Regions from separate parts of the Promicromonospora sp. NPDC060271 genome, predicted to be linked through region 1. Evidence: riboswitches for the same ligand, from Rfam matches in the RefSeq annotation. Region 1 holds a riboswitch; the other holds the start of a gene.

Region 1 (4,206 bases):
GCCGATGATCGCTGAGGTGACACCCGGGTGCGCGATCGTGAACGCCATCGCCAGGTGGTTCAGCGGGATGCCCGCGTCCTCGGCGACCGGCACGAGCTGCTCGACGACGTCGAGGCGCTGCTCGTCGCGCAGGTGCTCGTGCCCGAACTGCGCCCGGTGGGTGTCGTTCTCCTGCCCCTTGCGGTAGCGGCCGGTGAGCAGGCCTCCGGCGAGCGGGCTCCAGACCAGCGTGCCCATGCCGTACTGCTGGGCGACCGGCAGGACGTCCCGCTCGATCCCCCGGTTCAGGATGGAGTACGGCGGCTGCTCGGCCCTGAAGCGTTCCAGGCCGCGCCGTTCGGCGACCCACTGGGCCTGGACGATCTCGGCGGCCGGCATCGTGGACGAGCCGATGGCCCGCACCTTGCCGGAGTTGATCAGGTACGTCAGCGCCGCCAGCGTGTCCTCGACGTCCGTCTCGGGGTCGGGACGGTGGATCTGGTAGAGGTCGATGTGGTCGGTGCCCAGGCGGCGCAGCGAGTTCTCGACCTCGGCGATGATCCAGCGGCGGGAGTTGCCGCGGTGGTTGGGGTCGTCGCTCATGGGCAGGTGCACCTTCGTGGCGAGCACGACGTCGTCGCGCCGCCCCTTGAGCGCCTTGCCGACGATCTCCTCGGACTCCCCGTGCGAGTAGAAGTCGGCCGTGTCGATGAGGTTGATGCCGGCGTCGAGGGCCTTGTGGATGATCTTGATCGACTCGTCGTGGTCCGGGTTGCCGACCGCGCCGAACATCATCGCGCCGAGCGCATAGGGGCTGACCTTGATACCGGTCCGGCCGAGGTTGCGGTACTGCATGGGGCCCTCCTGGGGTCGACAGGTCTGGTGAGCGCCCCGGTGATGCCGTACTCTGGAGACTAAGCGGAACGCCCTTCCGGAACTATATGGAAAGGCGTTCCGGATAGCAAGGGATGGAGTGAAGTGACCCAGAACACAGCGCAGCGACCGCTGCGCGCCGACGCCCAGCGCAACATCGACGCACTGCTCGACGCCGCCAAGGCGACGTTCGGCACGTCGGGCGTTGACGCGCCCGCGAAGGAGATCGCGGACCGCGCCGGCGTCGGCGTCGGCACGCTGTACCGGCACTTCCCCAAGCGCGCGGACCTGGTCAAGGCCGTGTTCCAGCACGAGGTCGACGCCTGCGCCGACGCGGCCCCGGCCCTGGCCGCGAAGCACGAGCCGGTCGTGGCGCTCGAGAAGTGGCTGCACCGGTACACCGAGTTCCTCGAGACCAAGCGCGGGCTCGCCTCGGCCCTGCACTCGGGCGACCCGGCGTTCGACGCCCTGCCCGGCTACTTCATCGGACGCCTGGGACCGGCCGTCGGCTCGCTCGTCGACGCAGCGGTCGAGGCCGGCGAGGTCCGTGCGGTCGCCAGCCCCAAGGACCTCCTGTACGCCGTCTCCAAGCTGTGCCTGCCGATGCACGACGAGGAGCCCGAGCACGGCCGCCGCATGATCGACCTGCTCGTGGACGGGCTGCAGTACCGGGCTGGACGGCCTGCCGGATAGATCTGCCGGACAGACCCGCCGGGTAGGGTGGGCCCGAATTGGCGCGGGGCGCCGGGCGTCGGCCCGGCTGAGACGTACCCGTGGAACCTGATCTAGGTAGTTCTAGCGAAGGGACGCCTCATGGGCTTGCTGCTGCCCGACGACGCCGCGCGCACCCGGCCACCCGGGCACCCGGTCGTCGCGCTGACGATCGCCGGCTCGGACCCCTCGGGCGGCGCGGGGATCCAGGCCGACCTGAAGACCTTCGCCGCGCTCGGCGGCTACGGCTGCGCGGTGCTCACCGGGCTGACCGCCCAGTCGACGACCGGCGTGACGAGGGTGCTGCCCGTACCCGCGGACATGGTGACCGCGCAGCTCGAGACCCTGTTCGCCGACGTGGCGGTGGACGCCGTGAAGATCGGCATGACGACGGACGCCGCCGTCGGCCGGGCCGTCGCGGCGGCGCTGCGGCACCTGCGGGCCGCCGGGCGCACGCCCTACGTGGTGCTCGACCCGGTGATGGTCTCGACGTCGGGCCACCGCCTGCTCGCGCCCGACGCCGAGGCGGTGCTGCGCGACGAGCTGCTGCCGCTGGCCGACCTGGTCACGCCGAACCTGCCGGAGGCGGCGGTGCTGCTCGGCGTCGAACAGGCGAGGGACGATCGCGAGACGGCCGACCAGGCGCGTGCGCTGCTGGGGCTCGGGGCGCGGTTCGCCCTGGTCAAGGGCGGGCACCTGGACTCGGCGGACTCGGTCGACCACCTCGCGGGGGCCGGCCTGGGGCCTGGCGGCAGCCCGGACGGCGTCGTCGCCCTGACCGCACCGCGGATCCCCACGCGGAACACGCACGGCACGGGCTGCACCCTCAGCTCGGCGTGCGCCGTCCTGCGCCCGGCGCATGACGGCTGGGAGCCTGCCGTACGCGCCGCGAAGGAGTACCTGACGGGAGCGCTCCGCGCCGCGGACGACCTGGTCATCGGCGGCACGGGCACCGCGCCGGGCCCCTGGACCGGCCACGGCCCGGTCGACCATGGCTTCGCCACACGGATGGCGGCCGTTACCGCAGCGGGGTGGACGGTCTCCGGGTAGAGACACCGCGAGCCAGCTCGGTTGCTGTCGGTAGACATTGTCTACCGACAGCAACCGACTCCGCAGACCTACTGTTTCCTGAGGCAGCCCCGGTCGCCGCGCCGCACCCGGTCACCAGACCCCGGCCGAGACGTCGCGCATCGCACGGGTCCGCACAGTCACGACTTGAGGATCTCCGCCGCGCGGGCGCGGGCCCAGGCGTCGGCCTCCAGGACGCCCTCGACCGAGCCGGCGTCGCCCGCGGACGTCGTCCCGTGCGCCTCGACGACCGCGGCCACCGTGTCGACGATGTCGAGGAAGCCGATGGCGCCGTCGTGGAACGCGTCGACGCACACCTCGTTCGCGGCGTTGTAGACGGCGGGGTGCGTGCCGCCGGCCTCGCCGACCTGCCGGGCGAGGCGGACGGCGGGGAAGGCGTCGTCGTCGAGGGGGGCGAACTCCCAGGTGGACGCGCTGGTCCAGTCGATGGGCACGTCGACGTCGGGCAGGCGGTCCGGCCAGGACAGGCCAAGGGCGATCGGCACGAGCATCCGCGGCGGACCGGCCTGGGCGATGGTGGAGCCGTCGGCGAACTCGACCATCGAGTGGATCATCTGCTGCGGGTGCACCACGACGTCGATCGCGCTGAACGGCAGGTCGAACAGCAGGTGCGCCTCGATCACCTCGAGGCCCTTGTTCACCAGGGTCGCCGAGTTGGTGGTGACCACGCGACCCATCGAGAAGTTGGGGTGCCGCAGGGCCTGCGCGGGCGTCACGTCCCGCAGCTCGGCGCGCGTGCGGCCGCGGAACGGCCCGCCGCTCGCGGTGACGACGAGCTTGCGGACCTCGGACGACGCGCCGGAGCGCAGCGACTGCGCGATGGCGGAGTGCTCCGAGTCCACCGGCACGATCTGGCCCTCGCGCCGCACCGCCGCCTTGACCAGCGCGCCGCCCACCACGAGCGACTCCTTGTTCGCGAGGGCCAGCGTCGAGCCGGCGGCGAGCGCGGCGAGGGTGGGGCGCAGGCCGACGGAGCCGGTGATGCCGTTGAGCACGACGTCGCTCCCTCGGCCGGCCAGCTCGGTCGCGGCGCCGGGGCCGGCGAGCACCTCGACGCCGTCGGCGCCTGCCTCGCCCAGCAGGGTCGTCAGCGCGGGGCGTGCGGCGTCGTGGGCCACCGCGACGGCACGCACGCCGAGCGACGCGGCCTGGCGGGCCAGGAGCGGCAGGTCGGAGCCGCCGGCGGACAGCGCGTCCACGCGGAACCGGTCGGGATTGCGCCCGATGACATCGATGGCCTGCGTGCCGATGGAGCCGGTGGAGCCGAGGAGGGTGACGCTTCGCATGGTGCACATCCTGTCAGCCCTCGCCGGGCTGCTCCGCCCGCGGCTGCTCCGCCCGCGGCTGCTCCGCGCGGCCCCTGCCGAACATCCGCCAGCCCTTGACCACGCCTCGGGGGTCCGGGACGGGCTCGCCGGCGGCCTCCCAGCCGGCGTCGTCGGCGAGCGGGACGACGTGGAGGCCGAAGTCCGCGAGGATCACCGGGATGGCGCGGATGGCGGCGCGGTCCTTCTCGCGGTCCTCCTCCGACAGCTCGTCCCAGGGGCGCAGGTC
Region 2 (4,206 bases), on a different contig from region 1:
GCGACGGCGAACCGGTGCGCTGGGCGAAGGGTGACCGGTACCTGGTGAGCGGCCTTGACCGGGGCGCTGAGCTGACCGTGCAGGTGACGGTCTCGGCAGACGGCTACACGGAGGCGACGTACACCTCGGAACCGAGGGAGGTCGCGGGCCGATAGGGCGGCCGCGGGGCGACAGTACGCACGCGGGGTGCGTTGCGCTCGGTAGACCTTGTCTACTCTGCGCAACGCACCCCGCGCGTACTGTCCTTCCCTGTCGCGACCGGCACCTGTCGCAGCCGGCGCGATCGATGACCGGCTACCAGTTCGGCGTGACGCCCGGCATGTTGGCCGGCAGCTTCACGTTCTTCGGGTGGTAGACGTACGTGACGCCGTCGGTCGACGTCTGCCACACGCGCTCGAAGTTCTCCCGCGTGTAGACGACCCGCACCTCGTCGTTGCTCGCCTTGTTCGGGTCGTTGATGATCGGGTCACCGTCCGCCGTGAACCCGACCAGCACGACGAGGTGCCCCGGGGTGCTGTAGCCGGCCTCGGGCATCTCCGCCTCGTCGAAGTTGATCGAGAAGGTGAGCGGGATACCCGCCTCGATGAACTTCTCGGCCTCCGCGAGGGAGCGCAGCCGGGTCACGAACGACTTCAGCCCGAACGTGCTGGCGTAGGCGGCGTTGAACGGCCAGTTGCCCGCACCCTCGTACGCGTAGTCCCAGGTGTTGATCGCGGCGTAGGCGACCTGCGGGTCACCGTTCGGCGCCACGATGTCCGCCAGCTCCTCGGCCGGCACCTCGCGTCCGTAGGAGTAGATCACCATCGTGGACGACGTCGGCGAGCACCACACCTGGCCGCCGCCCCCGAACTCGGGGTATTCGCCTTGGTGGATGAGCTGGCTGTACTGCGGCACGTCGAGCGACACCTCGCGCCCGAGCGTGAAGTCGCTGGTGCCCGTGTAGTGCTCGTCGGGCAGGTTCTCGCTGGTCATGGTGCTCACCGACGCCAGGCGCGGCGAGGTCCGGGCGCCCTCGGGCCGGTACAGCCGGACCCGGGTCTGGAACGCGTCCGGCTCGAAGCCCGCCCGTGCGACGAACGTGTCGGTGAACAGGGCCGCGTCGGTGTCGCCCTGGCCGTTCAAGGACGTGCGGTGGATGTCCCCGACGCTCCCGTCGGCGGGCGTGAACTCGTCGCCCGACGCCCAGCGGCCCATCACGAACCACTTGGTCCAGGTCCCGTCGGCCTTGCGGCCGCGGAACTCCGTCTCGACCCAGGTGCCCGCGGGCGTGTCCGTGTTCCAGGAGGGGACGGCCTGCTTGATCGGGTACCCGACCTCGACGACGGGCGACGTCCACGTGCCGGTCTCGTACGTGACGGGTGTGCCGTCGCCGAACGGGTCCGTGTAGTCGACGAGGTCGCCACCGCGGGGCAGGAAGAGCCCGCCGCGGACGTCGAACCGGAGCCCGTCACGTTCGCCCGTGAGCAGCTCCCGGCGCCCGTCCCAGGAGGTCAGGGTGATCTGGTTGTCCGACGCCGCAGGGCTCACCGCCGGCGCTCCCGTCGCCGACACCGCACCTGCCACGATCCCTGCCTGGACCACGAGCGCCCCCGTGGCCGCCAACGCGAACGCCCTCGTTCGCAGGTTGTTCCGTACCGGCATTCCAGCCTCCCTGTCCCGGGCTCCCTGCTGGGGTGAGCGAGCCGTCCGGCCTTGCTTATCACGGTCGTCGGCGGGGCAGAAGGAAAGTGCCGGACAGTGCTAACCTCGGCGGCGATCCCACGGGTGCCTCACGCAGGGGCTGAGATCGGGCTGTACGGCCCGGGACCGTTGAACCTGTCCGGTTAACACCGGCGTAGGAAGCAGGAGTCTCATGATGGAGAAGTCCCAGTCCCGCACGCTCGCGTACCAGTACGAGCGCGACAACGAGCACGACGGCGGGTACAGCACACCGCAGGACGAAGGTCTCCGGGTGCCGGTCACGGAGATCACGCTGGCGCCGTCGCCCGACGGCACCCCCAACGAGCCGGTCCGGGTCTACCGCACGCAGGGCCCAGGCTCCGACCCGGTCCGCGGCCTCGCGCCGGCCCGCGAACCCTGGGTCGTGGCGCGCGGGGACACCGAGGAGTACGACGGCCGCGATCGGGCACTGGCCGACGACGGGCGCGGCGCGCTGCGCCGCGGCGCCGCCAGCCAGGAATGGCAGGGTGAACGACGCCGGCCGCGCCGGGCGCTCCCCGGCCGGACCGTCACCCAGATGCACTACGCACGCCAGGGCGTGATCACGCCCGAGATGCGGTTCGTCGCGGTGCGCGAGGGCTGCGACGTCGAGCTGGTGCGCAGCGAGGTAGCCGCCGGCCGGGCGATCATCCCGAACAACGTGAACCACCCGGAGTCGGAGCCGATGATCATCGGCAGGGCGTTCCTGGTGAAGGTCAACGCGAACATCGGCAACTCCGCCGTCCACAGCTCCATCGCGGAGGAGGTGGAGAAGCTTGAGTGGGCCACCAAGTGGGGTGCCGACACCGTCATGGACCTGTCAACGGGCGACGACATCCACACCACGCGCGAATGGCTCATGCGGAACTCGCCGGTGCCCATCGGCACCGTGCCGATCTACCAGGCCCTGGAGAAGGTCAACGGCGACGCCGGCGCGCTGACCTGGGAGATCTACCGCGACACGGTGATCGAGCAGTGCGAGCAGGGTGTCGACTACATGACCGTGCACGCCGGCGTGCTGCTGCGGTACGTGCCGCTCACCGCCGACCGGGTCACGGGCATCGTCTCGCGCGGCGGGTCGATCATGGCCGGCTGGTGCCTGGCGCACCACCAGGAGAACTTCCTCTACACGCACTTCGACGAGCTCTGCGAGATCTTCGCCCGGTACGACGTCGCCTTCTCCCTCGGCGACGGCCTGCGGCCGGGCTCGCTCGCCGACGCGAACGACGCCGCGCAGTTCGCCGAGCTCGACACCCTCGCCGAGCTGACGAAGCGGGCCTGGGCCCACGACGTCCAGGTGATGGTCGAGGGGCCCGGACACGTGCCGTTCCACCTGGTGCGCGAGAACGTGGAGCGGCAGCAGGAGCTCTGCGACGGCGCCCCGTTCTACACGCTCGGCCCGCTCGTGACCGACATCGCACCGGGGTACGACCACATCACCTCGGCGATCGGCGCCACCGAGATCGCCCGGTACGGCACCGCGATGCTCTGCTACGTCACGCCCAAGGAGCACCTCGGCCTGCCCAACCGCGACGACGTGCGCACCGGCGTGGTGACCTACAAGATCGCCGCGCACGCCGCCGACGTCGCCAAGGGCCACCCCGGCGCCCGCGACCGCGACGACGCCCTGTCCAAGGCCCGCTTCGAGTTCCGCTGGCGGGACCAGTTCAACCTGTCGCTCGACCCGGAGCTCGCGGAGTCGTACCACGACGAGACCCTGCCGGCCGAGGCCGCCAAGACCGCGCACTTCTGCTCGATGTGCGGGCCCAAGTTCTGCTCGATGCGGATCTCGCAGGACATCCGCGACGAGTTCGGCGGGGCACGGGACCAGGCGGCGCTCGCGGACGCGGCGTCGGCCGCCGCCGCGGACGGCATGGCCCAGAAGTCCGCGGAGTTCCGCGAGCGGGGCGGCGAGGTCTACCTCCCGGCCCCAACCCTCCGCCCCTGACCCACCGTTGAGTGCTGGATATTTGTGGGCCGGCGCCTGCTGAAGCCGCAAATATCCAGCACTCAACGCGGAGGGTCAGGTCAGGTCAGGTCGGGGACCGGGCCCGTCGTGGTGCCCTCGACCAGATTCACGGGCAGCACCACCGACTCCGGCTCCTCGCCGGCCAGCAGCGCGATGACGGCCAGACCGAGCGCCCGGCCCTTCTCGACGAGCGGCTGATGCACGCTGGTCAGCACGTCGGGGGAGAGCCACGGCAGGTCGAGACCGTCGAACCCGGCCACCGAGACGTCCTCGGGCACCCGCAGCCCGAGCTCGCGGGCGGCGATCACGGCGCCGGCGGCGAGCAGGTCGGAATGGGCGACGATCGCCGTCGGACGGTCCCGTGCGGGTGCCCACTCGGACAGGATCTCGGTGGCGGCGTCGCGCCCGTGCTCCACGAGCGAGGCGGGCGTCTCCCACGACATGACGGGTTCGATGACGTCCCGCACGCCGGCCAGCCGGTTGCGGGTCGGCGTGCGCTCGGCCGCGGCGAGCCGGTCGGCGTCGACCAGCCCGGACCG

Evidence for each region. Region 1 has a riboswitch for thiamine pyrophosphate ahead of thiD (bifunctional hydroxymethylpyrimidine kinase/phosphomethylpyrimidine kinase). Riboswitches for the same ligand answer to the same signal wherever they lie in the genome.
Region 2: another riboswitch for thiamine pyrophosphate. It lies ahead of thiC (phosphomethylpyrimidine synthase ThiC); the one in region 1 lies ahead of thiD (bifunctional hydroxymethylpyrimidine kinase/phosphomethylpyrimidine kinase).

Annotation. Positions count from the first base shown of each region.
Region 1 is NZ_JBHXBG010000118.1:9,257-13,462, forward strand. It holds gene ACFWE2_RS17550 (aldo/keto reductase) at 1-834, opposite strand, end outside; gene ACFWE2_RS17555 (TetR/AcrR family transcriptional regulator) at 958-1,545, shown strand; TPP riboswitch at 1,580-1,676, shown strand; gene thiD (bifunctional hydroxymethylpyrimidine kinase/phosphomethylpyrimidine kinase) at 1,666-2,613, shown strand; gene dxr (1-deoxy-D-xylulose-5-phosphate reductoisomerase) at 2,772-3,938, opposite strand; gene ACFWE2_RS17570 (RyR domain-containing protein) at 3,952-4,206, opposite strand, start outside.
Region 2 is NZ_JBHXBG010000069.1:20,986-25,191, forward strand. It holds gene ACFWE2_RS12745 (N-acetylmuramoyl-L-alanine amidase) at 1-155, shown strand, start outside; gene ACFWE2_RS12750 (C39 family peptidase) at 295-1,641, opposite strand; TPP riboswitch at 1,753-1,858, shown strand; gene thiC (phosphomethylpyrimidine synthase ThiC) at 1,853-3,646, shown strand; gene ACFWE2_RS12760 (LacI family DNA-binding transcriptional regulator) at 3,727-4,206, opposite strand, start outside.